One region of the Streptomyces sp. NPDC059009 genome, then DNA from elsewhere that is predicted to be linked to it. Evidence: riboswitches for the same ligand, from Rfam matches in the RefSeq annotation. Region 1 holds a riboswitch; each other region holds the start of a gene.
What was found. A riboswitch is a leader RNA that binds a small molecule or an ion and turns the genes downstream of it on or off. The one in region 1 is predicted to bind cobalamin.
Positions count from the first base shown of each region.

Region 2: another riboswitch for cobalamin. It lies ahead of ACFWYM_RS26910 (ribonucleoside-diphosphate reductase subunit alpha); the one in region 1 lies ahead of ACFWYM_RS28075 (CbtB-domain containing protein).
Region 3: another riboswitch for cobalamin. It lies ahead of ACFWYM_RS08970 (CoA-acylating methylmalonate-semialdehyde dehydrogenase); the one in region 1 lies ahead of ACFWYM_RS28075 (CbtB-domain containing protein).
Region 4: another riboswitch for cobalamin. It lies ahead of ACFWYM_RS27355 (ABC transporter substrate-binding protein); the one in region 1 lies ahead of ACFWYM_RS28075 (CbtB-domain containing protein).

Region 1 covers NZ_JBHYJB010000030.1:118,479-125,955, reverse strand. Annotated here, with positions in the region: gene ACFWYM_RS28095 (glycosyltransferase family 2 protein) at 1-58, shown strand, start outside; gene ACFWYM_RS28090 (galactose oxidase-like domain-containing protein) at 55-1,992, shown strand; gene ACFWYM_RS28085 (glycoside hydrolase family 6 protein) at 2,071-3,108, opposite strand; gene ACFWYM_RS28080 (ANTAR domain-containing protein) at 3,283-4,053, shown strand; cobalamin riboswitch at 4,412-4,540, shown strand; gene ACFWYM_RS28075 (CbtB-domain containing protein) at 4,574-4,792, shown strand; gene ACFWYM_RS28070 (CbtA family protein) at 4,815-5,615, shown strand; gene cpt (chloramphenicol phosphotransferase CPT) at 5,707-6,249, opposite strand; gene ACFWYM_RS28060 (class F sortase) at 6,284-6,907, opposite strand; gene ACFWYM_RS28055 (hypothetical protein) at 6,962-7,441, opposite strand.
Region 2 covers NZ_JBHYJB010000029.1:41,366-48,842, forward strand. Annotated here, with positions in the region: gene ACFWYM_RS26910 (ribonucleoside-diphosphate reductase subunit alpha) at 1-2,094, opposite strand, end outside; cobalamin riboswitch at 2,225-2,366, opposite strand; gene ACFWYM_RS26915 (hypothetical protein) at 2,466-3,254, shown strand; gene ACFWYM_RS26920 (GNAT family N-acetyltransferase) at 3,438-4,034, opposite strand; gene mctP (monocarboxylate uptake permease MctP) at 4,109-5,749, opposite strand; gene ACFWYM_RS26930 (DUF3311 domain-containing protein) at 5,746-6,000, opposite strand; gene ACFWYM_RS26935 (CstA-like transporter-associated (seleno)protein) at 6,111-6,320, opposite strand; gene ACFWYM_RS26940 (carbon starvation CstA family protein) at 6,317-7,477, opposite strand, start outside.
Region 3 covers NZ_JBHYJB010000007.1:58,496-65,972, reverse strand. Annotated here, with positions in the region: gene aceA (isocitrate lyase) at 1-252, shown strand, start outside; gene aceB (malate synthase A) at 393-1,991, shown strand; gene ACFWYM_RS08975 (3-hydroxybutyryl-CoA dehydrogenase) at 1,988-2,872, shown strand; cobalamin riboswitch at 2,917-3,105, shown strand; gene ACFWYM_RS08970 (CoA-acylating methylmalonate-semialdehyde dehydrogenase) at 3,335-4,858, shown strand; gene ACFWYM_RS08965 (acyl-CoA dehydrogenase family protein) at 4,864-6,012, shown strand; gene ACFWYM_RS08960 (enoyl-CoA hydratase/isomerase family protein) at 6,024-7,145, shown strand; gene mmsB (3-hydroxyisobutyrate dehydrogenase) at 7,142-7,477, shown strand, end outside.
Region 4 covers NZ_JBHYJB010000030.1:1,513-8,989, forward strand. Annotated here, with positions in the region: gene ACFWYM_RS27330 (nicotinate phosphoribosyltransferase) at 1-692, opposite strand, end outside; gene clpS (ATP-dependent Clp protease adapter ClpS) at 793-1,104, shown strand; gene ACFWYM_RS27340 (DUF2017 domain-containing protein) at 1,114-1,731, shown strand; gene ACFWYM_RS27345 (amino acid permease) at 2,091-3,587, shown strand; gene ACFWYM_RS27350 (Mov34/MPN/PAD-1 family protein) at 3,671-4,093, shown strand; cobalamin riboswitch at 4,097-4,233, shown strand; gene ACFWYM_RS27355 (ABC transporter substrate-binding protein) at 4,277-5,275, shown strand; gene ACFWYM_RS27360 (FecCD family ABC transporter permease) at 5,272-6,318, shown strand; gene ACFWYM_RS27365 (ABC transporter ATP-binding protein) at 6,315-7,169, shown strand; gene ACFWYM_RS27370 (putative leader peptide) at 7,236-7,337, shown strand.

The DNA of each region.
Region 1 (7,477 bases):
CAGTTGGGCAGCCCCTGACCAGACCATGCAGATTCCTCTCGGGAGCCCTAAGCAATGAAAGACCCCTCCAGCCGCCGCCGCGCCCGTCGCATCGCGATAGGCGCGGCGGTGGTCCTAGCGCTGGCCGGAATGAACGGCCCCTGGCTCTGGCGCGTGGGCTCCGAGAAGTACCACAACTACAAGATCAACAAGCCGGAGTACAAGGCCGACAACGGCCACTGGGACGTCGTCGACTTCCCCGAGGAGTACCGCCAGAACACCATCCACGCGGCGCTCCTGCACACCGGCAAGGTCCTCCTGGTCGCCGGGTCCGGCAACAACCAGAAGAACTTCGACAACAAGAAGTTCGACACCCGCCTCTGGGACCCGGTGAAGGGCACGATCAAGAAGATCGACACCCCGAAGGACCTCTTCTGCACCGGCCACACCCAGCTCGGCAACGGCAACCTCCTGATCGCGGGCGGCACCCAGCGCTACGAGAAGCTGAAGGGCGACGTCACCAAGGCCGGCGGCCTGATGATCGTCCACAACGAGGACCCCGGAAAGCCGATGACGCTGCCCGCGGGCACCAAGTTCACCGGCAAGGAGAACGGCAAGACGTTCGTCTCCAAGGACCCCGTCCAGATCGAGCGCGCCAAGCGGGTCTTCGACCCGGACACCGGCAAGTTCATCCGCAACGAGGCGGGCCTCGGCCGGGTCTACGTGGAGGCGCAGCAGAGCGGCGCCAAGCACGAGACGGGCACGCAGGACAACTACCGCGTGCAGGGCCTCAAGGGCTCCGACACCCGTAACGTCTACGGCATCGCGCAGAAGCTCGCCCTCGACAAGAAGGACTTCCAAGGCATCAAGGACTCCTTCGAGTTCGACCCGGTGGCGGAGAAGTACATCAAGGTCGACCCGATGAACGAGGCGCGCTGGTACCCCACGCTGACCACGCTCACCGACGGCAAGGTGCTCAGCCTCTCCGGCCTCGACGAGATCGGCCAGCTGGTGCCGGGCAAGAACGAGGTGTACGACCCGAAGACGAAGAAGTGGACGTACACGAAGGGCATCCGCCAGTTCCCGACGTACCCGGCGATCTTCCAGATGGCCAGCGGGAAGCTCTTCTACTCGGGCTCGAACGCGGGCTACGGCCCGGACAACGTGGGCCGCAAGCCCGGCATCTGGGACCTCAGGACGAATAAGTTCCAGAAGATCCCCGGCATGAGCGACCCGGACCTCCTGGAGACGTCCGGCACCGTCGAACTGCCGCCCGCGCAGGACCAGAAGTACATGGTGGTCGGCGGCGGCGGCGTCGGCGAGTCCAAGGAGTCCAGCACGAAGAACCGGATCGTGGACCTGAAGGACCCGAACCCGAAGTTCACGGACGGCCCCGAGCTGGAGAAGGGCACGCGCTACCCGCAGATCTCCACGCTGCCCGACGACACGGTCCTGATCTCCGGCGGCTCCGAGGACTACCGCGGCCGCAGCGACTCCAACATCCACCAGGCGCGCATCTACAACCCGAGGACGAACGAGCTGAACCGGGTCGCCGACCCGGAGGTGGGCCGCAACTACCACTCGGGCTCGATCCTGCTGCCCGACGGCCGCGTGATGTTCTTCGGCTCGGACTCGCTCTACGCCGACAAGGCCAACACCAAGCCGGGCGAGTTCGAGCAGCGCATCGAGATCTACACGCCGCCGTACCTGTACCACGGCGCGCGGCCCTCGCTCAGCGGCGGCCCGAAGACGATCGCGCGCGGCGGCTCCGGGACGTTCACCTCGAAGCACGCCACGTCCCTCAAGACGGCCCGGCTGATCCGGCCCAGCGCCTCGACGCACGTCACGGACATCGACCAGACGTCGATCGCCCTGGACATGAAGAAGTCCGGCGACAAGGTCACGGTGACGGTCCCGAAGAACCGCAGCCTGGTCGAGTCGGGCTGGTACATGCTGTTCGTGACGGACGACCAGGGCACACCGAGCAAGGCTCAGTGGGTCAAGATCCCCTGATTCCAGGGGAGTTCACCCGCATACGCCGATGGGGCGCCCTCCACTCAGGAGGGCGCCCCATCGGCGTACGGAAGGGAGCTACTTCGCGGACTTGGCGAGCCCGAGCGCGTACTCCGGCCACCACTCCCCCGCCTTCGGTCCCCCCTTGCACGTCCCGTCCGACTCACCGGGCCGCTTGACCCAGAGGTAGGCGTCGACGAGCGGGTCGGCCGTCTTGGTCGTGGGCGCCTCGCCGAGCGCGCGGCCCGGCGGGTTGCACCAGGGGTCCTTGGCCTTGGCGTCGTACGGGCCGTTGCCGTTCCGGCTGGTGTCGATGACGAAGTGCTTGCCGCCGACCTTGCCGGACAGAGTCTTGCCGAAGGCGATGCTGGCCTGCGTGGTCTGGAAGTTGGAGACGTTCACCGAGAAGCCGTCGGCCTGCTCGACGCCCGACCACTTCAGGGGCTCCCAGATCGAGTCGGGTTCCTTGCCCCAGCCCGCGTTGCCCGCGTCCAGGTACACCTTCGTGTTCTTCAGGGACTTGAGCTTGCCGATGGCGCCCTTGAGGAGGTCGTAGCGCTCCTCGTGGAGGTTGTCCGGGGTGCACTTGTCGACCATGTGCAGGACCGCGTCCGGCTCCAGGATGACCGTGGCGGGCCGGTCGCCGATGCCCTTGGCGACGCCGTCGATCCAGGCACGGTAGGCGTTGCCGTCCGCGGCGCCGCCCTTGGAGAACTGGCCGCAGTCGCGGTGCGGGATGTTGTAGAGGACCAGGAGCGCGTCCCGGTCGGCCTTCTCGGCGGCCTCGGTGTAGCCGCGCGCCTCCTGCTCCGGGTTCTCCGGGCCGATCCACTCGCCGACCGGCTGCTCGGCGATCTTCCGGATCAGTCCGGCGTCGTCGTCCTTGCCGTCCTTTTCGTACGCGGTGACCTGCTTCGCCGCGTTCCCGTCGGGATTGACCCAGTACGGGTCGCTGCCCTTCGGCTGCTGTTTCACGGGGCCGCTGGACGAGTCATTGTCCTTGCCGTCGTCCGAGGAACACCCGGACAGCAGCAGCGCCGCGGCTCCCGCGAGCGCCACCCCCGCCTTCACCCCCCTCGTGCGTCCACTCCCGCGACCTGTGCCTTTGCGGTACATCCACTCCCCCTTGGGTGCACTGTCCGTTTCCCAATCCTGACATACGGCTTCCCCCCTCACGAGGGCCCACCTGCCCTGGGCAGAGAGCTGTAGGCGAGCTGTTACAGCGGCCGTTAACGCGCGCCCCCGCGGGGTAGACGAAGGCAGCGGGGCAGCCAGGGAGGGGAGGCGGATGTGGACCGCACCACGGAACTCCGGCTGGCGGAAGTCGTGGTGGAGAGCGCGGACACGCTGCGGGACGACTTCCAGGCCGAGCACTATCTGCGCGGCATGGCCGACCACTGTGTGGAGCTGTTCGGCGCGCGCACCGCCGGGGTGATGTTCACCCACCGCACGAGTGAGGGCCGCACCATCGCGCTCGCCCCCAGCAACCACCAACAGGAGCTCGCGACCGCCCTCTTGAGGTCCCAGCAGAACGACGGGCCGTGCGTGGAGAGCTACAGCACCGGCACGACGGTGGCGCCCGTGCGGCTCACCGAGACGGTGACGGCGATCCGCTGGCCCGAGTTCACCGCACAGGCCCTGGAGCACGGCGTCACGATGACGTACGCGGTGCCGATGCGCCGCGGCCAGTCCGTGTTCGGTGTGCTCAATGCCTTCCTCTCCCGACAGGCCACGCCCAACGGGGAGGTGCGGTGCGCCGAGATCCTGGCGAACGCGGCCGCCCTCGGGCTGCACAACCACGAGGCGTACGCCGGCTACCGCACGCTCAGCAGACAGCTGGAGACGGCGCTGACCAGTCGCATTCGCGTCGAACAGGCCAAGGGCATACTCGCCGAGCGCTGGCGCACCGGAATGGAGCCCGCCTTCGCCGCCCTGCGCGGCTACGCACGCAGGGAACGCCTGGCCATCGACCGGGTCGCGGGCGAGCTGATCGACGGGAAGCTCGACGATGCGACGCTGCGCCCCGGCAGGTCCGAACCTGATGAACCGGGGCCCCTCTGAGCTGTGGCGATCACGCACCGCGATCTCGCCACGACTTGGCGTCAAACGCCCTCTAGGCCAGGAGGCATATTCGCTCTACAGTCGGTTCTGACGGCCCAAGCCCCCGGCCGGATCAGGCTGAACCTGCCCACCCCGCAAGCGGGTCGGCACCACAGCTCCCGCGCCGGCGCCGGGTTACTCCCGCGACTCGTGCGCGCGCGGTGGAGGACCAGCCCGGTCGACGGTTCCGGGGGGAGCGGTCCGTCGACCGGGCGACGGTCCACCGTCGCGAGCGGGCTTGCGCAGGTCGCAGGGGGCGCAGGGGCGCGGGCGTGGTTGACAGTGTCCATGCCGGACTGGGACTCTCCGGGACGACAAGTCCATACATCGAGGCGACGGTTGACAGGAACCCGGTGCGATTCCGGGGCGGTCCCGCCACTGTGACCCCGTGCGTGCTCCCCAGACGTGCGCGGAAGTCAGGAACTGAGCCGTCGTCCTCCTGCCATGGGGCGTGGAAACCCCAGAAGGAGGCCCACCCGGTATGTCTCTGCACACTGCACCGACCACCGACACCACGGCGGCCCAGGCCGCCGCGACCCAGACGCGCGACTGGCTCATCGCGTCCGGCGCGGCGATCCTCGCGCTGATCGCGCTGTACGCGGTGTTCATCGACAACGGCTCGCTGATCTCGGCGACCGGCAGCTACCTGCACGAGTTCGCGCACGACGGCAGGCACCTCTTCGGTGCCCCCTGCCACTAGACGGGCGGGCGATCTCAGCACCATGTCCTCCCCAACACCTGTACTCCCCCTGCTCGGGCGCGGGTTGGCGGCGGGAGGGGCGGCGGGCCTCGCGGCCGGTCTCTTCTCCCTCCTCCTCGCCGAGCCCCTGATGGACCGCGCGATCCGCGCCGAGGAGAAGCGCACGGCCGCCGAGGAGCACGCGCACGGCGCCGGCCAGTCCATGCAGCACCACGAGGAGCTGTTCACCCGCTCGACTCAGCACCTGGGACTGGTAGTTGCCTCCGTGGTCGCCGGTCTCGCGATCGGCGTGCTGTTCGCGGTGGCGTACGCCCTGGTGCACCGGCGCGCTCCGCAGACGTCCCCCTGGCCGCGCGCCCTGACCTTCGCGGCGGCCGCGTTCGTCGCGGTCTCGCTCCTGCCGGGCCTGCGCTACCCGGCGAACCCGCCGGGCGTCGGCGACTCCGGCACGGTCGGCGACCGGCAGGCGATGTGGCTGGCGTCGGTCGCGATCGGCGTGCTCGGCATGTTCCTGGCGTGGCAGGTGTATGTGCGCCTGGCCGCCAAGTCCCTTCCGGTGCGCCAGATCGCGGTGGCCCTCACGACGGTCGCCGTGCTCGCGCTGCTCTTCACGCTGCCCGACAACCCGGACCCGGTCCCGGTGGACGCGGTCCTGCTGTGGAACTTCCGGATGCTGTCGCTCGCCTCGCATGTGCTGCTGTGGGCGGTGTTCGCGGCGGTCTTCGGCGGCCTCGGCCTGCGCGCGGCCGCGAAGTCGGCTTCGGCGGAGGGCAGTTACGCCCGCAAGTCCCCGAACACGGTCTCCGTGGAGCCCACGGCCTGACGTCCCGGTCGAGGGCGGCCCCGCGGCGGGACCGGGGCCGCCGTCACCACCGCCGTCATCGCCGCCGTCACCGGCAACGGCACCATCACCGTCACCCACGCTCCGTGAGGCACGCCGCGACGGCCCGCGCGCACTCCAGCGACTCCCGGCCCGCGGTGTCGACCTCCATGTCGTAGCGCACCCCCTGGTGCACCGACTCGGCCTGCCCCGCGGCCATTCCGCCGGCCCGGTCGCCCCGCGCCAGCTCCCGCCCCGCCGCCACCTCGGGGTCGCAGCGCACGCCCACCCACAGCACGGGCACGTCCACGAGCGCCTTCTCCCAGCGGGCCTGCGAGGCGGCGCCGCCGAGGAAGACCTCGTCGACGACGACGTTCGCCCCGGCCCGCGCCATCGCGGCGACCCCCTCGATCCATGCGGCCTCCAGGGCCCGGAACCCCTCCCCCACGCTCACTTCGCCGTCCGCCGCGATCCCGATGCCCGCGTCCGACGACGTCATCGACGCGGGCAGGGCGTCGACGAACGTGTCGCAGCCGAGGGTCAGCCAGGGCTCCGGAAGCACGGCCTGCAGACACCGCGCGATGCCCGACTTCCCCGCGCTGGAACCACCGTTGAGTACGATCACCCGTCCCGTCACGGGACACACCGTAGGCGCCGGGACACCGCGCCCGTCACCGAATAACGCCCGTCAGGTACGCGGACACCACCACGTTCGCCGTGTACCGGCCCTGCGCGTGGTCGAAGGTCCCGCCGCAGGTGATCAGGCGCAGCTCCGCGCGGCCGTCCTCGTGCGGGCCGTACGCCGCCTTCGCGTCGAAGCCCTCGCGCCGGTGCACCCGTACGTCGTCGACGGTGAACTCGGCGACCGTGCCGTCGTCCCGGGCCACCCTGATCCGCTCGCCGGGCTTGAGCGCGCTGAGGTGGTAGAAGACGGCGGGCCGCGTCTCGGTGTCGACGTGGCCCACGAACAGGGCGGCGCCCGCCGCGCCGGGCCGGGTGCCGCCGCCGTACCAGCCGACCGAGTCCGCCTGCGCGAACGGCGGCGGGTCGATCGCGCCCTCCGCGTCGAGCCCGCGCGCCGTCACCGCGGCGCGCACGTCGAGCGCGGGGATGTCAACGCGCTGCGGGCGCGCGGGGTCCAACGCCCGATGCGCGGGCGGGAGTTCGACGCCGAAGGGCCGCCCGACCGCCGCCACGTCGCCCGCGGCGGGTTCGGAGAGGCCGCCCCGGAGGTCGACGGCGTCGCTCCCCCACAGGCAGAGTCCCACGATGAGCACGGCCCAGGCGGCGCCCATGAGCAGCCGCCCGGAGCCCGGTCTGTCGCTGGTCACCGCGCGCTCACTCCGCTCTCACTCGGAGCGGCGCCGACGGACGCTGCGGAACGCCACGGCCACCGCCGCGACGCCGGCGAGCACCAGGCCGATGACCGCGTGCCGGGTGCCGGGTCCCGCCTCGCGCGCCTCGGCCGAGGCGGCCGGTCCCGCGAGGCGGGACTGAGCGAGCTGTGACTCGGCGAGGTGGGCGGTGCCGCCGCCACCGGCGCGGACCGGCGAGACCGGGGCGGGGTTGTTGCGGATGACCTGCACGGTGCCCGCGCCCTGGTGGGGGTGGCCGTCGCAGGTGATGGTGACGGAGTAGCTCCCCGAGACCCCGTACTTGATCTTCGTCGTGCCGTTCAGGGAGTACTTGTCCCCGTCCCGCCCGGTCAGCTCGGCGTCGTACTCGAACGCCCCGGAGCTGGCCGACCCCGTGGTCCCGTCACACCCGTCGGCCCGCACCTCGACCTGGGCCCCCGGGCTGGCGCTCGACGGCGTGACGGTGGCCTTCACGGCCCCATGATCATGGGCCTGAGCAGGCAGAACAGG
Region 2 (7,477 bases), on a different contig from region 1:
GTACAGCTCGCGCACCTCGGCCGGGACCCAACTGAAGCCCTGCACCGAGCCGTTGGCCTCGCGCAGCGCCTCCCGGGTCTGTGCGTCCCACACGCCGAGCCGCTTCAGCTCGTCCACCAGGTAGGAGTTGACCTGGAGGAACTCACCGCTGAGCGTCTCGCGCTTGAAGAGGTTGGAGACCTGCGGCTCGATGCACTCGTAGACGCCCGCGATGGACGCGATGGTGGCGGTCGGCGCGATGGCGAGCAGCAGGGAGTTGCGCATGCCGGTGGCGGCGATCCGCTCCCGCAGCGCCGCCCACCGCTCGGGCCAGGTGAGCTCGACGCCGTAGTGGTCGGGGTGCAGTACACCGCGCGCGGTGCGGGTCTTCTCCCAGGCGGGCAACGGGCCGTTGCGCTCGGCGAGTTCGGCGGACGCCTCGTACGCGGCGAGCATGATCCGCTCCGCGATACGGGTGGACAGGGCGCGCGCCTCGGGCGAGTCGAAGGGCAGCTTCAGCTGGAAGAAGACGTCCTGAAGGCCCATGGCGCCGAGCCCGACCGGGCGCCACTTCGCGTTGGAGCGGCCCGCCTGCTCGGTCGGGTAGAAGTTGATGTCGACGACGCGGTCGAGGAAGGTCACGGCGGTGCGCACGGTGGCGTCGAGCCGCTCCCAGTCGATGTCGCGGGTGGCCGGGTCCACGAAGGCGCCGAGGTTGACCGACCCCAGGTTGCAGACGGCCGTCTCCCCGTCGTCCGTCACCTCCAGGATCTCGGTGCACAGGTTCGAGGAGTGGACGGTGTGGCCGGGCTCCGCGGTCTGGTTGGCGGTGCGGTTGGCGGCGTCCTTGAAGGTCATCCAGCCGTTGCCGGTCTGCGCGAGGGTGCGCATCATGCGGCCGTACAAGTCCCGTGCGGGGATGGTCTTCTGGGCCTTCCCCTCGGCCTCGGCCCTGCGGTACGCGGCGTCGAAGTCGTCGCCCCACAGGTCGACGAGGTCCGGCACGTCGGCGGGGGAGAACAGCGACCAGTCCTGGTCGGCGGCGACCCGGCGCATGAACTCGTCCGGGATCCAGTGCGCGAGGTTCAGGTTGTGCGTGCGGCGCGCGTCCTCACCGGTGTTGTCGCGCAGCTCCAGGAACTCCTCGATGTCGGAGTGCCAGGTCTCCAGGTACACGGCCGCGGCGCCCTTGCGGCGCCCGCCCTGGTTCACGGCCGCCACCGAGGCGTCCAGCGTCTTCAGGAACGGGACGATGCCGTTGGAGTGGCCGTTGGTGCCACGGATCAGTGAACCCCGGCTGCGGATGCGGGAGTACGAGAGGCCGATGCCGCCCGCGTGCTTCGAGAGCCGGGCCACCTGGTGGTAGCGGTCGTAGATCGAGTCGAGCTCGTCCAGCGGCGAGTCCAGCAGGTAGCAGCTGGACATCTGGGGGTGCCGGGTGCCGGAGTTGAAGAGGGTGGGCGAGGACGGGAGGTAGTCCAGGCGGCTCATCAGGCGGTACAGGGCGGCGACTTCGTCCACGGCGCGGTCGCTGCCGTCCTCCGCGAGACCGCTGGCCACGCGGAGCATGAAGTGCTGCGGGGTCTCCACGACCTTGCGGGTGAGCGGGTGGCGCAGCAGATAGCGGCTGTGCAGGGTGCGCAGGCCGAAGTAGCCGAAGCGGTCGTCGCCGTCGAGGTCGATCAGCGCGTCCAGGCGGGCCGTGTGCGCGGCCACGAACTCCTGGGTGCGGTCGGCGATCAGGCCCTCGCGGTGGCCCACCGCGATCGAGCCGGAGAAGGACGTCACGCCCTGCGAGGCCGCTTCCTCGCGGATGCCGATGGTGAGCAGCCGGGCCGCGAGCCTGGAGTACACCGGGTCCTCGGAGATGAGCCCCGCGGCCGCCTCGGTGGCCAGGTCCCGCAGCTCCGCCTCGTCCGCCTTGGCGGAGCGGCCGCGCAGCGCGGCGGCGGCGACCCGGCCGGGGTCGGCGTCGGGCAGGTCGGCGGTGAGGTCGGTGAGGGTACGCAACAGGGCGGTGCCCGGCGCGTCCTGTACCTTGTCCGCCTGGTCCGCTGCCTCCTGCGCGGCCCGGGTCTGCTGGGCTGAGGCCGGTTCGGCTGGCGCGATGGTCACGTGGAGCACTCCCTCGCTCGGCTCTGGGCCCGAGGGGAGCACGGCGGGTGCGGGCGCGTCCGCGCAGGGCGGAGCGCCGCGTCCACCGGCCCATTCCACGAGGCCCGGACGTCTCGGCACCCGGAGCGGATGCACCGGGCGCACTGTCGGCAGGTTCTCGGACTCACGGGTACGACAAAGACGTACACATACACCGTTGCGGGACAGTTCCGGACTTCCACCGGATTCCCCTGCGGCGACAGCGAGGACGAGCATACATCTTGTGCTGGGTTTCGGAGGCAGCACCACATCTTGTGTCGGCTGGGGTGTGGTTAGGGTGGCGGCTTGACGGATCAAGCGGCGGAGGAGGGGCTGTGGGAGCGAGGCGGGGCATGGCCCGTGCGGCCCTCTGCGGGGCACTGATCGCGCCGCTCGCGGGCTGCGGGGCGGGCGGCTGGTTCTCGGACGGGCCGCCGAGCGCGGAGGGCGTCGACGGGCGCGAGGGCGCCGCGAAGACGTTCAGCGACGTCCAGTTGAGCGGCGCGCTGCTCGCGGACGACGCCTTCGCCGAGCGCGCGCGGCCGACGGACACCGCGGTGGGGCTCTTCAACAAGAGCTTCGGGCGCGGCGACTGGGGCTCCTGCGCCCGGGGCAAGGACGCGAACGAGGAGCTGCTGGGCCTGCGGGGCGCGAGCGCGCAGCAGGTGCTGGCCTTCGACGCCGGGGCGGACGAGGGCGGCGGCGGAGCGGACGAAGGTGCCGGCGGGGCGGACGAAGCAGGCGGCGGGGCGGGCGAGTTGGGCTCGGTGTCCGACCAGACGGCGGCGCCCCGGCCGCCCGTGAGCCAGCGCCTTGTCTCGCTGCGCCCCGCCGAGGCCGGTCGCTACCTCGAACTGCAGCGCAGGCTGGGTGAGTTGTGCCCCACCACGATGGAGGACACCGAAGCCGCCCCGATCACCCGGCACCACTCGGTCAAGAAGCTGCCCCGCATCGGCGACGAGGCGATCCTGGAGACCAGCCGCATCCCCGGAAGCAACGAGTACGACCACAGGCCCCAGTACACCGCCGAGGTCCGCGTCGGCGGTGTGCTCGTCACGGTGAGCGCGGGCACGGACGAGGGGCGCACCGTCGAGGCGGCGGCGAAGGCGGTGGACCGGGTCCGCGCGGAGCTGTACGGCTAGGACCTGTCCGGTGGATCTTGCCGCGGTCGCGGGCTGTTCCACGCCGATCTGCGGCGTTGTCGTCGGTTGCCAACGCTCCGCGTTGTCGCCCTCCTCCGCCTTGCATCTCGACGCACCACAGCCCGCTCACCAGCGACGGACGGCACAGCTCGGAATCATGCGGCCTGATCCGCCGGACAGGCCCTAGGGCCCGCTCCGGGCCCGGAGCTCCAACTCGTAGGCCAGCAGCCGCACATCGGGCACCGGCAGCCAGTCCCGCTCCGGGACCCGTACGAAGCCGAGGCGCTCGTAGAGGCGGTGGGCCGCGTGCATCGTGGGCTGGGTCGACAGGATCACACGGACGCAGCCCTCGACCGCCCGGGCCCGCTCCACGCAGGCCCGCACCAGCGCCTCGCCCGCGCCCCGGCCGCGCGCGTCGGGGGCGACCGCCAGCATGCGGATCTCGGCCTCGCCGGCCCGCGCCAGCTCCGCCATGGGGCCGCCGGACTCCACGAACGTGACGCCGCCGAGCACCCGGCCGCCGTCGCCTGCGCGCCCGCCCGTGCCGCCGTCGCCCGCGCGCCCGCCCGTGCCGTCCTCGCCCGCGCGCCCGTCCGTGCCGCCGTCCACCGCGACCAGGATGCGCGCGGCGGCGGCCCGCCCCGCGACGTCCCGCAGCTGTTCCTCGTACCCGTCGCTCTCCTCGAAGTCGAGGAGCCCGTCCGCGCGGTACGCCCGCGCCACGACGGCGCCCAGCGCCTCGTACTCCTGTGCGCGCGCCTGCCTGATGGTGAGGTCCATGCCGGGAGTGTCCCGCACGCGCACGAGGACGGGCCGCCGGATTTTCCGGCGGCCCGTCCACGCGCAGGGAAGGCTCAGTGGCCCGCGCCCACCTTGGGGAGTTCGACCTGGACGCCCTTGTCGCCCGCGTCGGCCGTGTAGTCGCCGGGGGAGGTCTCGTCGACGCCCTCGGGGGCCTTGAGGGCCTTGAGGACGAAGGTGAGGACCACCGTGACCACGACGTTGAGGACGAACGCCGTGAGACCGATGTAGCCGATCTCGCCGATGCCCGGGATCTCCTTGGAGTTGCTGGCGAAGTGCGACTGCTTCGGCGAGGACATGCTCCATGCGGCCCATGTGCCGTAGACCATGCCGACCGCCCAGCCCGCGAGCAGCGCCCAGCGGTGGAACCAGCGGGTGAACAGGCCGCCGACCAGGGCGGGCATCGTCTGCAGGATCCACACGCCGCCGAGGAGCTGGAAGTTGATGGCGACGGTCTTGTCCATGGTGAGGACGAAGACCAGGGCGCCCACCTTCACGAGCAGCGAGACGAGCTTGGAGACCTTGGTCTCCTGCTCGGGGGTGGCGTCGGGCTTCAGGAAGTCCTTGTAGATGTTGCGCGTGAAGAGGTTCGCGGCGGCGATGGACATGATGGCCGCCGGGACCAGTGCGCCGATGCCGATCGCCGCGAACGCGACACCCGTGAACCAGTCGGGGAACATGTCCTCGAAGAGCTGCGGGATCGCCAACTGCCCGTTCTCGACCTTGATCCCGGCCGCGATCGCCATGAACCCGAGCAGTGCGAGCAGGCCCAGCATGAGCGAGTACAGGGGCAGGATCGTGGTGTTGCGGCGGATCACGTCGCGGCTCTTGGAGGAGAGGGTCGCCGTGATCGAGTGCGGGTACATGAAGAGCGCGAGCGCGGAGCCCAGGGCGAGCGTCGCATACGTCCAGGTCCCCGCGGAGCCGGGCACCAGGCCCGAAACCGGTTTGCCCGCCGCCTCGTTGGTGGCGTCGAACTTCGCGGCGGCGCCGGCGAAGATCTCGTCGAAGCCGCCCAGCTTGATCGGGATGTAGATGATCGCGACCGCGATGACCAGGTAGATCAGCCCGTCCTTCACGAAGGCGATCAGGGCGGGGGCGCGCAGACCCGAGGAGTACGTGTACGCGGCGAGGACCGCGAAGGCGATCAGCAGCGGCAGGTCCTTGATGAACCAGTTGGTGCCCGCGTCGCCGCCGATGCCCATCACGTCGAGCACGGCCTGGATGCCGACCAGTTGGAGCGCGATGTACGGCATCGTGGCGAGGATGCCGGTGACCGCGACGGCCAGCGAGAGCCCCTTGGAGCCGAAGCGCCCGCGCACGAAGTCGGAGGTGGTCACATACCCGTGCTTGTGCGAGACCGACCACAGGCGCGGCAGGAAGGTGAAGATCAGCGGGTAGACGAGGATCGTGTACGGCACCGCGAAGAAGCCGGACGCGCCCGCCGCGTAGATCGCCGCCGGGACGGCCACGAAGGTGTACGCGGTGTAGAGGTCGCCGCCGAGCAGGAACCAGGTGACCCAGGTGCCGAACGACCGGCCGCCGAGGCCCCATTCGTCCAGGCTCTGCTCGTTCTCGGCCTTGCGCCAGCGCGCGGCCAGGAAGCCCATGACCGTGACGGCCAGGAAAAAGAAGATGAAGACGGCGAGCGCGACGCCGTTGACGCCGCCCGTTCCCGCTGCGAGCTCCTTCACTTGTCAGCACCCCCGTTACGGGCGCGCTGGTCGCGCTGCCACAGCTTGTACGCGATCATCGTCAGCGCCGTGGAGATCAGCACCCACAGCATCTGGTACCAGTAGAAGAACGGGATGCCGATGAAGAGCGGCTCCGCCTTCGCGTAGGAGCTCACCCAGAGCATGGCCACGAAGGGCGCGACGAGGCAGAGGGCGATGACCACGCGGACCGGCGTCACGACCGGTCTGCTCACTTCAGGCGCATCTGACATACGGCGGCTCCGCTCCCTCACTTATCCCATGCTTAACGTGCGGGAAATCTAAGCCACAGTCTCGCCGTATGGAACCCCCGTCCGGATAACGGACGCGCCAAGGTCCCTGCTCAGCAGCAGCGGAACCCCTGCCGCGGGTCCGACTCCTGCCGCTGTGTCCGCATGCGTTCGAATGCGCGGCGGCTGGGGACGGTTGCGGCCGGATGCTCCCCGCGGATATGCGCCACATACCGGTCGTACGCCGACTCGTCCGTCAGCTCGCGCAGATACCACCGCAGCCACCGCAGCCCGTGCGCGACGCGCCCCAGGGCCGCCCTCACTTCGTCAACTCCCGCGCCTGTGCCCGCTCTTCCCGGGTGGGGACGAGCCCGGCGGGGGCCACCAGCTTCGACTTCACGTACGGCGCCTCGCTGAGCGTCGTGGCCCCCGGGTCGCGCAGATGGCGCGCGCACATCCGGGCCGCATCGGCGATCACCACGACGATGAGGACGGCGAGGAGGGCGGAGAGGACGCCGTCGACCGTCGAGTTGGTGACGACGGTGTGCATGTCGTCCATGGACTTGGCGGGCGGCAGGACCTTCCCCGCGTCGATGGCGTCCTGGTAGACCTCGCGCTGCTTGAAGAAGCCCACGCGCGGGTCGCTGGAGAACACCTTCTGCCAGCTCGCGGTGAGCGTGACGGTGGCGTCCCAGGCGAGCGGAACGGCCGTGATCCAGGCCCACTTGAGCCGGCCGGACTTCACCAGGAGCGTGGTGCAGACGGCGAGGGCCACCGCCGCGAGCAGCTGGTTGGCGATGCCGAAGATCGGGAAGAGCTGGTTGATCCCGCCGAGCGGCTCATGCACGCCGACCCAGAGGAAGTAGCCCCACAGTCCGGTGACGGCGGCGCTCGCGAGGACGAGCCCGGGCTTCCAACTCACGTTCCTGAAGGGCTTGTAGACGTTGCCCAGAATGTCCTGGAGCATGAAGCGGCCCACCCGGGTGCCCGCGTCGAGCGCGGTCAGGATGAAGAGCGCCTCAAACATGATCGCGAAGTGGTACCAGAAGGCCCGCCCCTCGCCCGCGGTCGCCTTCGAGAAGATCTCCGAGACGCCGATCGCGAGGGTGGGCGCCCCGCCGGTGCGGTGCAGCAGCGAGCCCTCCCCGACCTGGTCGGCGGCGCGCGCCAGGTCGTCCGGGGAGATGGTGTACCCGAGCTGTCCCACGGCCTGGGAAGCCTGCTGCACGGTGTCGCCGACGACGCCCGCGGGCGCGTTCATGGCGAAGTACAGGCCCGGGTCGATGATGGACGCGGCGACGAGCGCCATGATCGCGACCGACGACTCCATCAGCATGGAGCCGTAGCCGATCATCCGTACCTGTGTCTCCTTCTGGATCATCTTCGGCGTCGTGCCGGAGGAGATCAGGGCGTGGAAGCCGGAGAGCGCCCCGCACGCGATGGTGATGAAGACGAAGGGGAAGAGCGAGCCCGCGAAGAC
Region 3 (7,477 bases), on a different contig from region 1:
ATCACCCTGGCCGGGTTCCACTCCCTCAACCACGGCATGTTCGACCTGGCCCGCGGCTACGCCGAGCACGGCATGACCGCCTATGTCGACCTGCAGGAGCGGGAGTTCGCCGCGCAGGAGCACGGCTTCACCGCGGTCCGGCACCAGCGCGAGGTCGGCACCGGCTACTTCGACCTGGTCTCCACCGCCGTGAACCCGGCCTCCTCGACCACGGCCCTCGCCGGGTCCACCGAGGCGGAGCAGTTCCACTAGATCCCACGATCAGGCGGGGGCCGGACAACTCCGCTCCGTCCGGCCCCCGCCGTACCTTTCGCCGCTTCTCCCGCCTTTCCTGCCTTCTCCCCCTTCTCCCCCTTCTCCCCCTGCTCCGCCTGCCACGCCGAGGAGTTCAGATGAGTGCCACCACGACCACCAGCCGGGTGCGGGTTCTCGGCGCGCCGCGCGACCGCCACGACGAGATCCTCACGCCCGAGGCGCTCGACTTCCTCGCCCGCCTGGACGAGGCATTCGCCGCACGCCGCTTCGACCTGCTCGCCGAGCGGCGCCGCCGCGCCGAACGCATCGCCTCCGGCGTGCCGTTGGGCTTCCCGCTCACCACGGCCGCGGTCCGCTCGGACCCGGACTGGCGGGTCGCGCCGCCCGCGCCCGGCCTGACCGACCGGCGCGTGGAGATCACCGGCCCGCCCGAGCGGCGCATGGCCGTCAACGCGCTCAACTCCGGCGCCCAGGTGTGGATGGCCGACTTCGAGGACGCCACCTCACCCACCTGGGACAACATCGTCGGCGGCCAGCTGACCCTGCTGGACGCCATCGAGCGGCGCATCGACTTCACCAGCCCCGAGGGCAAGGAGTACCGGCTCCGCGACCGCAGCGAGCTCGCCACGATCGTGGTGCGGCCGCGCGGCTGGCACCTCGTCGAGAAGCACCTGGTTGTCGACGAACGCCCGCTGCCCGCCGCCCTGGTGGACTTCGGCCTGTACTTCTTCCACTGCGCTCGCCGCCAGCTCGACGCGGGCCACGGACCGTACTTCTACCTGCCCAAGCTGGAGAACCACCACGAGGCCCGGCTCTGGAACGACGTCTTCGTCCTCGCCCAGGAGCTGCTCGGCATCCCGCGCGGCACCATCCGCGCCACCGTCCTGATCGAGACGGTCACCGCCGCCTTCGAGATGGAGGAGATCCTCCACCAGCTGCGCGAGCACAGCGCCGGGCTCAACGCGGGCCGCTGGGACTACCTGTTCAGCCTGATCAAGAACCTCGGGCACCGGCCCGACTTCGTCCTGCCCGACCGCGCCAAGGTCACCATGACCGCGCCCTTCCTGCGCGCGTACACCGAACTGCTCGTGCGCACCTGCCACCGGCGGGGCGCCCATGCGATCGGCGGCATGGCGGCGCAGGTGCCCGGCCGGGACGCGGACGCGCATGCGGCGGCGCTCGCCACGGTGCGGCTCGACAAGGAACGCGAGGCCGAGGACGGCTTCGACGGCTCCTGGGTCGCCCACCCCGGGCTCGTCGCGGTGTGCCGGGAGGTCTTCGACCAGGTCCTCGGGGAGCGCCCGCACCAGCTGGACCGCACCCGCGAGGACGTCGAGGTGGCCCCCGCCGACCTCCTGGCGGTGCGCCGCACCGTCGGCCCGCCCACCCCGGAGGGCGTCCGTGCCAACGTCGCCGTCGCCCTGCGCTACTTCGACGCGTGGCTGCACGGGCAGGGTGCCGTCGCACTGGGCGGTCTGATGGAGGACGCCGCGACGGCGGAGATCGCCCGCGTGCAGATCTGGCAGTGGCTCCGCCACCGCCTCGTGGACCGCGACACGGTCCTCCGCATCCTCGACGAGGAGGCGGCCGCCCTCGGCGCCGAGCACCCCTGGGCCCGGGTCGACGAGGTCCGCGCCCTCTTCGAACGCACCGCCCTGGGCCGGGAGTTGCCCGCCTTCTTCACCACCGACGCCTACACCCGCCACCTCGCCGCGCGAACGGAGATCCACGCATGAGCACCCCTGGAACGAACGCCGGCATCACCAGAGTCGGCGTCGTCGGCGGCGGACAGATGGGGGCCGGGATCGCCGAGGTGTGCGCCCGCGCCGGTCTGGACACCGTGCTCTGCGAAGTCGACGCCGTGGCCGCCCGCGCCGCGCGCGAGCGGATCGCCGTCTCGCTCGAACGCGCCGTGCAGCGCGGCAAGCTGGACCGCATCTCCGCCGAGGACGCACTGACCCGGATGAGCTTCACCGGCAGCCTCGACGACCTGGCCGACCGCCGGCTCGTCATCGAGGCGGTCGTGGAGAACGCCGACGCCAAGACGGAGGTCTTCACCGCACTCGACAAGATCGTCGAGGATCCGGAGGCGATCCTCGCGACCAACACCTCCTCGATCCCCGTGATGCGCCTCGGCATGGCCACCGGGCGCACCGACCGCGTGCTCGGCCTGCACTTCTTCAACCCCGTGCCGGTGCTGCCGCTGGTCGAGGTCGTGAGCTCGCTGCACACGGCGCCCCACGTCCTCGACACCGTCCGCGAGTTCGTGACGGGCACGCTGGGCAAGACCGTCGTCCACTCCCGGGACCGCGCGGGATTCGTCGTCAACGCGCTCCTGATCCCGTACGTGCTGTCCGCGATCCGGATGGCCGAGTCGGGCTTCGCCACCGCCACCGACGTGGACGCCGGGATGGAGCTGGGCTGCGCGCACCCCATGGGCCCGCTCAGACTGGCCGACCTCATCGGCCTCGACACCGTCGCGTCCATCGCGGAATCCCTGTACGACGAGTTCAAGGAACCCCTGTACGCCCCGCCGCCGCTGCTCCAGCGCATGGTGGAGGCGGGGCTGCTCGGCCGCAAGAGCGGACGGGGGTTCCACGCCTACGAGGGGGCTTAGCCGGGGTCCTGGACGGCGGGGCCTAGATTTACTAGGACGTCCAACTATATAGTCGCGACCAAGGCCCGCGGTGCAGGGAAGCCGGTGTGAATCCGGCACGGTCCCGCCACTGTGACCGGGGAGTGTGCCGTCGAGCGGTACGCCACCGATGAACCCTGAAGGGGGAGTCGGGAAGGCGGACGGCGCGCGCAGATCCGGGAGTCAGGATACCGGCCGCGGGATGTTCCGTGTTGTCCACGAGGATGGAGCTGACACGCATGGCACCGGTGTGCACACGCGTCCCCGGCGGAACCGCGGCCCGACGGGCCCGGCCCCCGCACGGCGAGCGTCGAACGGCCGTCGCAACCCCCTGACGGCCCACCGTCCTTCGCGGTCTCGCGCAGCCCCGCTCCCGCACGCCACCGCGTGCGCGCGGCGCGGCGGCGCGCCATCCCGGATCACCTGACGAGAGCAGGCACACCCATGGTCCGCGACCAAGTCACCGCCCCCGTACGTGAGTTGACCCACTTCATCGGCGGCAAGCACACCCCAGGAACCTCCGGCTCCCACGGCGACGTGTACGACCCCAACACCGGCCGGATCCAGGCCCGCGTGCCCCTCGCGAGCCGCGCCGAGACCGAGGCGGCGATCGCCGACGCCGCCCGCGCGCAGCCCGGCTGGGGCCAGTGGAACCCGCAGCGCCGCGCCCGCGTGCTGCTGCGGTTCCTCCAGCTCGTCGAGGACGAGAAGGACGCCCTGGCCCGGCTCCTGTCCGCCGAGCACGGCAAGACCATCGCCGACGCCCACGGCGACATCCAACGCGGCCTGGAGGTCGTGGAGTTCGCGGCGGGCATCCCGCATCTGCTCAAGGGCGAGTTCACCGACAACGCGGGCACCGGCATCGACGTCCACTCGCTGCGCGCGCCCCTCGGCGTCGTCGCGGGCATCACCCCGTTCAACTTCCCCGCGATGATCCCGCTGTGGAAGGCCGCACCCGCCCTCGCCTGCGGCAACGCCTTCATCCTCAAGCCCTCCGAGCGGGACCCGTCGGTACCGCTGCGGATCGCCGAACTGTTCCTGGAGGCGGGCCTGCCGCCCGGTGTCCTCAACGTCCTGCACGGCGACCGGGAAGCCGTCGACACCCTCCTGGAGGACCCGCGCGTCGCCGCCCTCGGCTTCGTCGGCTCCACCCCCGTCGCCGCGCACGTCTACGCCACCGCCGCCGCCCACGGCAAGCGCGCCCAGTGCTTCGGCGGCGCCAAGAACCACATGATCGTGATGCCGGACGCCGACCTCGACCAGGCCGTCGACGCGCTGATCGGCGCGGGCTACGGCTCCGCGGGCGAACGCTGCATGGCGATCTCCGTCGCCGTCCCCGTCGGGGAGCAGACCGCCGACGCCCTCGTGGCCCGCCTCAAGGAGCGCATCGCCGCGCTGCGCATCGGCCGCAGCGACGACCCCGAGTCCGACTTCGGCCCGCTCGTCGGCAAGGACGCCGTCGACCGGGTCCGCTCCTACGTCGGCCTCGGCGTCGAGGAAGGCGCCGAACTCGTCGTCGACGGACGGGACTTCACCCTGCCCGGACACGAGGACGGCTTCTTCGCCGGTGCCTGTCTCTTCGACCGGGTCACCCCGGACATGCGGATCTACCGCGAGGAGATCTTCGGGCCCGTCCTGTGCGTCGTGCGCGCCGCCGACTACGAGGAGGCCCTCCGGCTGCCCAGCGAGCACCTCTACGGCAACGGCGTGGCCCTCTTCACGCGCGACGGCGACACCGCACGCGACTTCACCCGGCGCGTGGACACCGGCATGGTCGGCGTCAACGTGCCCATTCCGGTGCCCGTCGCCTACCACACCTTCGGCGGCTGGAAGCGCTCCGGCTTCGGCGACCTCAACCAGCACGGCCCGGACGCCATCCGCTTCTACACCCGCACCAAGACGGTGACGTCCCGCTGGCCCGCAGGACTGCGCGAGGGTGCCAGCTTCACCCTCCCGACGATGGGCTGACGCCGATGACCACCACCCTCCTGACCGAGGACCAGCAGGCCCTCGTCGAGACCACCCTGGACTTCGCCCAGGACCACATCGCCCCGCACGCCCTCGACTGGGACCGCGACAAGCACTTCCCCGTCGACGTCCTGCGCAAGGCCGCCGGGCTCGGCCTCGGCGGCGTCTATGTCCGCGAGGAGTCCGGCGGCAGCGGCCTCACCCGCTCCGACGGCGTGCTCGTCTTCGAGACCCTCGCCTCCGGCTGCCCGTCCATCGCGGGCTATCTGTCCATCCACAACATGGTCGCCTGGATGATCGACCACTACGGCGACCCGGGCCAGCGGGAACGGTGGCTGCCCCGGCTGTGCGCCATGGAGGACCTCGCCGGCTACTGCCTGACCGAGCCGGGCGCGGGCTCCGACGCGGCGGCCCTCACCACCCGGGCCGACCGCGACGGCGACGACTGGCTGCTCAGCGGAGTCAAACAGTTCATCTCCGGCGCGGGCGCCGCCCAGCTGTACGTGGTGATGGCCCGCACCGGCGGCGAAGGACCCGACGGCGTCTCCGCGTTCGTCGTCGACAAGGACGACCCCGGCGTCTCCTTCGGCGCCAACGAACGCAAGATGGGCTGGAACGCCCAGCCCACCCGCCAAGTCGTCCTGGACGACGTCCGGTTGACCGGCGACCGGCTCCTCGGCGCCGAGGGCCAGGGCTTCCGCATCGCCATGAACGGCCTGAACGGCGGCCGCCTCGGCATCGCCGCCTGCTCGCTGGGCGGCGCCCGCAGCGCCCTGGACCGCAGCCTCGCCCACCTCGCCGACCGCGAGGCGTTCGGCCGCCGCCTCCTGGACGCCGGGGCGCTGCGCTTCCGCCTCGCCGACATGGCCACCGAACTGACCGCTGCCCGCGCCCTCGTACGACAGGCCGCGCAGGCCCTGGACGAGGGCGACCCGCAGGCGCCGTACCTGTGCGCGATGGCGAAGCGGTTCGCCACCGACACCGGGTACACGGTCGCCGACCGGGCGCTCCAACTGCACGGCGGCTACGGCTACTTGAGCGAGTACGGCATCGAGAAGATCGTCCGGGACCTGCGGGTCCACCAGATCCTGGAAGGGACCAACGAGATCATGCGTGTCATCGTGGCCCGCGGCCTGACGGAGGCGTTCGCGTGACCGCCGACGACGTGCGGACGACCGCCGACAGCCCGCACAGGACCGCCGCCGACGACGAACAGCCGGTCCTGCTGCGCACCACCGGCCGGGCCGCCCGCCTCACCCTCAACCGCCCCCGCGCCCTCAACGCCCTCACCCACCCCATGGTCCGCGCCATCGACGCGGCGCTCACCGCGTGGGAGCACGACCCGGCCGTCGAGACCGTCGTCCTCACCGGCGCGGGGGAGCGCGGCCTGTGCGCGGGCGGCGACATCCGCGCCATCCACGACGACGCCCGCGCGGGCGACGGCAGCGCCACCGCGGCGTTCTGGCGCGACGAGTACCACCTCAACGCGCGCATCGCCCGCTACCCCAAGCCGTACGTCGCCGTGATGGACGGCATCGTCATGGGCGGCGGCGTCGGAGTCTCCGCGCACGGCAGCGTCCGCGTCGTCACCGAACGCTCCCGGATCGCGCTGCCCGAGACCGGCATCGGCTTCGTCCCCGACGTCGGCGGCACCTACCTGCTCGCCCTCGCCCCGGGCGAACTGGGCACCCACCTCGCGCTGACCGGCACGCCCGTCGGCGCGGGCGACGCCCTGCTGTGCGGACTCGCCGACCACTACGTGCCCTCCGCCGCGCTGCCGGGCCTCGTCGACGACCTCGCCGCACTTCCCGTACGCGAGGTCCTGGCCCGCCATGTGCAGCCGCCGCCCCAAGGGGTGCTGGCCGACCGGCGCGCATGGATCGACGCCTGCTACGCGGCCGACACCGTCGAGGAGATCGTCCGAAGGCTGCTCGCCCACGGCGACCCCGACGCCAAGGAAGCCGCCGAGACGCTGCTCGCCAAGTCGCCGACCGCCCTGAAGGTCACCCTGGCGTCCCTGCGCGCCGCCCGCAGGCTCGGCCCGCTCGAACGGGTCCTGGACCAGGAGTACCGGGTCTCCTGCGCGGCCCTGGCCGGCCCCGACCTGGTGGAGGGCATCCGCGCCCAGGTCATCGACAAGGACCGCGCCCCGCGCTGGTCCCCGGCCGCGCTCGCCGACGTCACCGACGCCGACGTCCGGCGCCACTTCACCCCGCTCGGCGAGCGCGAACTCGGGCTCGAACTCGGCCTCGCCGGACCCGACACCACCGAGGAGGTGGCCTGGTGAGCCCGACCGTCGCGTTCATCGGACTCGGACACATGGGCGGCCCGATGGCGGCCAACCTCGTCAAGGCCGGACACCGGGTGCTCGGCCACGACCTCGTGGCCGACGCCCTCGACGCCGCCGCGCGGGCAGGGGTGGAACCCGCCGCGACCGCGGCCGAGGCGGTCACCGACGCGGACGTGGTCCTCACCATGCTCCCCGCCGGACGCCACGTCCTCGCCCTCTACGACGGCCTCCTCGCCGCCGCCCGCCCCGGCACCCTCTTCGTCGACTGCTCGACCATCGACGTCGCCGACGCGCGCACCGCCCACGAACGGGCCGTGGCCGCGGGAGCG
Region 4 (7,477 bases), 120 kb from region 1:
CGGCCGAGCGAGGCCACCTGGGCCTCGAACGCGGACCGCTCGTCGTCGTGGAGCAGGGTGAAGGCGTGCGCGCTGGTGCCGACCGTCGGGATGTCGTAGCGGAAGCCCGCGGCCAGGTCGGACGTGGTGGCGAAGCCGCCCACGTACGCGGCGCGCGACGCGGCGACCGCGGCCAGCTCATGGGTGCGGCGGGCGCCCATCTCGATCAGCGGGCGCTCCCCGGCGGCCGAGGCCATGCGGGAGGCGGCGGCCGCGATCGCCGAGTCGTGGTTGAGGATGGAGAGGATCACGGTCTCCAGGAGCACGCACTCCGCGAAGGAGCCCTCGACGCGCAGGATCGGCGAGCCCGGGAAGTAGACCTCGCCCTCGGGGTAGCCCCAGACGTCGCCGCTGAAGCGGTAGTCGGCCAGCCACTTGAGGGTCGGCTCGTCGACGACGCGGCGCTCGCGCAGGAAGCCGATGACGTCGGCGTCGAAGCGGAAGTTCTCGACGGCGTCCAGGACGCGGCCGGTTCCCGCCACCACTCCGTAGCGCCGCCCCTCGGGCAGCCTGCGGGTGAAGACCTCGAAGACCGAGCGCCGGTCGGCGGTGCCCGCCTTCAGCGCGGCCTGCAGCATCGTGAGCTCGTAGTGATCCGTGAAGAGTGCCGTGGAGGGGACGTCGACCGGCAGCCCAAGGTCCGCTGTGTTCATAAGGACGGATGCTACTCCCATCTCGTCACTCTGACGATTTCTAGGGGGTCGCCCGCGCCACCCGGGGGCATTTGTGCGAGGCCCCCCTCGGGGTGGCAGCATGGGGCAAGTGAGTACTCCCGTGGAGATCGAACGACCGGAATCGGCGGAGGAAGCCTTCGCGGTGCCCGAGCCGGACGTCCCCTGGATCACGCTCGTCCACAATGACCCGGTCAACCTGATGAGTTACGTGACGTACGTGTTCCAGACGTACTTCGGGTACTCGAAGGAGAAGGCCACGAAGCTGATGATGGACGTCCATCACAAGGGTCGCGCGGTCGTCTCCAGCGGCACCCGCGAGGAGATGGAGCGCGACGTCCAGGCCATGCACGGCTATGGCCTGTGGGCCACCCTCCAGCAGGACCGGAAGTAGCGACACCCGATGCCCTCACAGCCCAGTCAGTTCGAACCCCTCCCGGGCGGCGGCGCGGCCGTCGCGCTCGACGAGGTCGAGATCTCGATCATCCGCTCGCTCGCCGTCCAGCTCCTGGAGCTGATCGGCCCGGGCCCGGGGGCCGACGGCCCCGCCGAGGACCCGCTCGCCGAGCTCTTCGCCGAGGGCCCCAGCGAGCCGCCCGCCGACCCGGTGCTCCTGCGCCTGCTGCCGGACGCGTACGGGGGGCCGGGCAGTGAGCGGGCGGCCGCCGCCGAGGCCGACGAACTGCGCGCGTACTCCGCCGAGTTCCGGCGCTTCACCGAGAACGACCTGCGGGCCAAGAAGCGGGAGGACGCCCTCACGGTCATCCGCTCGCTCGACTCGGCGACGGCGGCCGGTGAGGGCGGGGCGGTGCTCAAGCTCACCGCCGAGGAGTCCCGGCAGTGGCTCGGCGCGCTCAACGACCTGCGCCTCGCGATCGGCACCCGCCTGGAGGTCACCGACGAGGAGGACGCGGACCTCCTCTACCACCTGCCGGACGCCGACCCGCGCAAGCCGATGGTGATGGCCTATCTCTGGCTCGGCGGGCTCCAGGAGACGCTCGTCGGCACGCTGCTGGGTTGACCTGCGGCCTTGCTGATGGCCTGAAGCAACCACTTCTGCGGCCGACTCGAAACCGTCCGCTCAACGGACGCTCAAATCCGGATAACGATCGTGTCACCATGACGTCCACCTATGGGGCGTCAAGGGAATTTTGTCCGGTTCTTCCAGTGGCGTGCGCCACACGCCGTCCAGTTGATCACTGTTGTGGCCGTGATAAATCTTCACGACCGCTCGGTGACGCCACCCATGTCGCCGAGGGCGCTTCAGCCGGCAGACCGCCGGTAGCACTCCATTCCATATCCGGGGGGATCAGGACCTGATCCGCGGCCAAGACGCAGGACGGCCTGCGGGCGCGGATCAGCATGGAGAAAGGCGTCACCATGACCTCAGTGCAGGTCGAAGAGCAGCACGGCGAGCCCGGCGGCGACGGAGCCGTGCGGGCCGATGGCTCGGCCGCTGAGGGCGAGGGCTATCAGCGCGGGCTCGGGGCCCGGCAGATCCAGATGATCGCGATCGGCGGTGCCATCGGCACCGGCCTGTTCCTCGGCGCGGGCAAGGCCATCCACAAGGCCGGACCGAGCCTCATCCTGGCGTACGCCATCGCGGGCCTCGTCATCTTCTTCATCATGCGGGCGCTCGGCGAGCTCCTCATGTACCGGCCCGTGTCCGGCTCCTTCTCGGAGTACGCGCGCGAATTCATGGGCCCGTTCTTCGGATTCGTGACCGGCTGGACGTACTGGCTCTTCTGGGTCGTCACCGGCATCACCGAAGTGACCGCGGCCGCCCAGTACATGCAGTACTGGACGCATGACTCGATCCCTCAATGGGCGTACGCGCTGATCTTCACGGTCATCCTGTACGGCGCCAACCTCATCTCCGTGAAGCTCTTCGGTGAGCTGGAGTTCTGGTTCTCCATGGTCAAGGTCACCGCGATCATCGGCATGATCCTGATCTGTGTCGGCATCCTCACCATCGGCTTCTCCGACGCCGGTGACACCGCCTCCGTGAGCCACCTGTGGAACCAGGGCGGGTTCTTCCCGAACGGCATCGGCTCCACGCTGATGACCCTGCAGATCGTGATGTTCGCCTTCCTCGCCGTCGAGCTGGTCGGCGTCACCGCGGGTGAGTCCAAGGACCCGAAGACGGTCCTGCCGAAGGCCATCAACACCGTGCCGTGGCGCATCGCCGTCTTCTACGTCGGCGCCCTGATCATGATCCTCTCGGTCGTGCCGTGGACCTCGTTCCAGCCGGGCGTCTCCCCGTTCGTCGCCGCCTTCGACAAGATGGGCCTCGGCGTCGGCGCCGCGATCGTCAACTTCGTGGTCCTGACGGCCGCCCTGTCCTCCTGCAACTCGGGCATGTACTCCACCGGCCGCATGCTGCGTGACCTCGCGCTCAACGGCCAGGGCCCGAAGTTCTTCACCAAGCTGACCAAGAACGGCCTGCCGCTGACCGGCACCACGGTCTCCGCCGCGTTCATGCTGGTCGGCGTCTGGATCAACTACCAGTGGCCGGGCGAGGCGTTCAACTACGTCGTCTCCTTCGCCACCATCTCCGGCATGTGGGCCTGGATCATGATCCTGGCCTGCCAGATCCGCTACCGCCGCAAGGCCGACCGCGGTGAGCTGCCGCAGTCGACCTTCAAGGCGCCCGGCGCCCCGTACACCAGCTGGTTCGCGCTGCTGTTCATCGGCATGGTCATCGTGATGATGGGCGTCGACAAGGACGCCCGGATCTCGCTGTACGCCGCTCCGGTCTGGGCCGCGATCCTGGTGGTCGCCTACCTGTTCCTGAAGGCCCGCAACCCGCAGGCGGCGGCCTTCAACAAGGCGAAGGCGGTCGCGTCCGCCGAGCCGCAGGACGCCGCCAAGGACTGACGTCCCGGCCGCGAAGTCCAGCATTCGGGCCCGCCCGTACCACCCTCCGGTACGGCGCGGGCCCTCTGCATATGCTGACTTCCATGCTGACCATCACCCAGGCCCTCCACGACCAGATCGTCGCGCACGCGCGCCAGGACCACCCCGACGAGGCGTGCGGCGTGGTCGCGGGACCGGCCGGTACGGACCGCCCCGAGCGCTTCATCCCGATGCTGAACGCGGCCCGCTCGCCCACCTTCTACGAGTTCGACTCGGGCGATCTGCTCAAGCTCTACCGCGAGATGGACGACCGCGACGAGGAGCCGGTGATCGTCTACCACTCGCACACCGCGACCGAGGCGTACCCCTCGCGCACCGACATCTCGTACGCCAATGAGCCGGGCGCCCACTACGTGCTCGTCTCGACGGCGGACACGGACGACGCGGGCCCCTTCCAGTTCCGCTCGTTCCGGATCGTGGACGGAGAGGTCACCGAGGAAGAGGTCCAGGTCGTCCAGGCATACTGAGCCTCGACCTTTCGACCTTTTGGACCTTGAGGCGGCAGGACCCAGGAAGCCGGTGCGAATCCGGCGCGGTCCCGCCACTGTGAGTCCGCCCCCGCGCGGGGCGGACGAGCCAGGAACTGACCTGCCGCCCTCTCCCACGACTCAGGGGACGCGGAAATCCCCTGGAGGAGGCAGAGCACCCCCATGTCCCGGCTCCGTACCGCGGCCCTCATATGCGCCGCGCTGCTCCCCCTCGCCACCTCCTGTTCCGGCTCCGGCGGGAGCGCGAGCGGGACCGACACCAAGGCGGCCGGGCCCGGATTCCCGTACACCGTCACCAACTGCGGGGTGAAGACCACCTACCAGGCGCCCCCGCAGCGCGCCGTCACCCTGAACCAGCACGCCACCGAGGTGATGCTGGAGCTGGGCCTCGCGGGGTCCCTCGCGGGGACCGCCTACTTGGACGACAAGGTCCTGCCGAAGTACGCGAAGGCGTACAAGGCGATCCCGGTGCTCGCCAAGGAGTACCCCTCCAAGGAGAAGCTGCTCGGCGCCAACCCCGACTTCGTGTACGGGGGTTACACCAGCGCCTTCAACGCCAAGGAGGGCACCGCCCGCGACGACCTCGCCGAGTCCGGCATCAAGACCCGCCTCAACACCGAGTCCTGCACCAGCGGGCGCACCTCGCTGGACGACCTCTACCGCGAGGTCACCGAGGTCGGCCGCACCTTCGGTGTCGCGGACCGGGCGCGGAAGTGGGTCAGGGAGGCCCGCGCCACCGTCGCCGCCACCGCCCGCGAGACCAAGGGGGCCAAGGGGGCCGAGGCCCTGAAGGTCTTCGTGTACGACAGCGGGGACAAGACCGCGTTCACCGCGGGCGGCAAGGGCATCGGCAACGAGATGATCAAGCGGGCGGGCGGCACGAACATCTTCGCCGACCTCGACAAGTCCTTCACCGACGCCTCCTGGGAACAGGTCGTCACGCGCAGGCCCGAGGTCATCGTGATCTACGACTACGGCACGACGACGGTCGAGCAGAAGAAGCGCCGCCTCCTCGACGACCCGGCCCTGCGCGACGTACCCGCGATCAAGCACAAGCGGTTCGCGGTGATGCCGCTGTCGGACGTGGTCCTCGGGGTGCGCGCCCCGGCCGCGATCGAGAAGCTGGCCCGTCAGCTCCACCCCGAGCCGGCCCACAAGTGAGCGACAGGACCCCGCCCGCGCGCGGGCCGCTGCGCTACTCCCTCGTGCTCGCCCTCCTGGTCGCCGCGCTGCTCGCCGCGATGGTCGCCGGGCTCGCCCTCGGGCAGGTCCGTGTGCCGCCGTCCCAGGTCCTCGACATCGTCACCGGCCGCGCGGAGCCCAGCCCCTTCCGCACGATCGTCCTCGACGTGCGGCTGCCGAGGGTGCTGCTCGGCGCGGTCGTCGGCGCGGGGCTCGCCGTCGTCGGCACGGTGCTCCAGGCACTCGTACGCAATCCCCTCGCCGACCCGTATCTGCTCGGCATCTCGTCCGGGGCGTCCGCGGGCGTGGTCCTCGTCCTCGTCTTCGGGCTCGGCGGGGGGCTCGGGCTCGCCACCACCGTCACGATGCCCGCGGGTGCCTTCGCCGGGTCGCTGCTCGCGCTCGTCCTCGTGTACGCCCTTGCGCGCCGGGGCGGGCAGCTGACCGGGGCGCGGCTCGTCCTCGCCGGGGTCGCCGTCGCGTACATCCTCACCGCCCTCGCCAACCTGGTCCTGGTCACCTCGGCCCGCCGCGAGCACTTCCAGGAGGCCCTGTACTGGACCTTCGGCGGGCTCGGCTCGGCCCGCTGGGACCTGCTGCCGCTGCCCGCGGCCGTCCTCGTCCTCGGCACCGGGCTGCTGCTCGCCCTGGCCCGGCCGCTCGATCTGATGCTGGTGGGGGAGGAGGGCGCGACCGTCCTCGGCCTGGACGCGTCCCGCTTCCGCGCCGCCGTGTTCGTGCTGACCTCGCTGGTGACGGGGGTCCTCGTCGCGGTCAGCGGCGCCGTCGGCTTCATCGGCCTGCTCGTGCCGCACGCCGCGCGCATGCTGGTCGGCGCGAGCCACCGCACGCTGCTGCCGGTGGTGGCGCTCGCCGGAGCCGCGTTCCTCGTCGTGGCGGACCTGGCGGCGCGGACCGTCGCGAGCCCGCAGGACGTGCCGGTGGGCATCCTCACGGCGCTCACCGGCGGCCCGTTCTTCCTGTGGCTGCTGCGCCGCCGCCCCGAGGGAGCCCCGTCATGACGGGCGACATGACGGGCGACATGACCGGCGACATGAACGGCGGAATGACCGGTGAACTGCGCGTGCACGGACTCTCGTACGAGATCGCCGGGCGCGGGCGCCCCCTCGTCGACTCCGTCGACCTCACCGCCGCCCCCGGCGAGACGGTCGGCCTCGTCGGCCCCAACGGCAGCGGCAAGACGACGCTCCTGCGCTGCGTGTACGGCACCCTTCGCCCCACCGCGGGGCGCGCCCTCCTCGACGGCGACGACCTGACCGCGATGGCGCCCAAGGCGCGCGCCCGGCGCCTCGCCACCGTCCCGCAGGACGGACAGGCCGTCTTCGAGCTGACCGTCCACGAAGTGGTCGCCATGGGCCGCTCCCCGCACAAGCGGTTCTGGGAGGCCGACACGGCGGCGGACACCGAGCTGGTCGGCGAGGCCCTGGAGCGGGTCGGCGTCGCGGACCTCGCGCACCGCCCCTTCCCGTCCCTGTCCGGCGGCGAACGCCAGCGCGCCCTCGTCGCCCGCGCCCTGGTGCAGCGCCCCACCCTGGTGGTCCTCGACGAGCCCACCAACCACCTGGACATCCGCTACCAGCTGGAAGTCCTGTCCCTCGTACGGCAGTTGGGCACGACGAACCTCCTCGCCCTGCACGACCTGAACCTGGCCGCGTACTACTGCGACCGGCTGTACGTGCTCGACGGGGGCCGGGTGGTGGCGTCGGGCGCCCCGAAGGAGGTGCTCACGGCGGAGCTCCTGTCCCGGGTGTGGGGTGTGACGGCGGAGGTCAGCACGCATCCGACGACCGGAGCTCCGACGGTCGTGTACCTCCCGGACCGCCCTTCTGCGCCCCCTCTGCCCGCATCCTGAGCGCGATCTGTCCACTATCTGAGATCACATTCCGGGACCCGGACAGGGAATCGATACGATGAGCCCATGGTTCTTCACGACGTGAGCATTCAGACGCCGGGCACGCTGCTCGTGGCGCGGCTGCACGTCGACCTGTGCCGTCTCAACAGCGCCATCTGTTCGCGCTGACCTGCCCGCCGCCGTCCGGCCGTGAGCCGCGGCGCCGCGCCCCGTGCGCTCTTCGCGCGCACCACGCACCCAGGCGGCTGCACGCCGCCACGCGCCACTCAGCGGGCGCGACGCCTCCCTCTCTTCTTCCGACAGGAGCC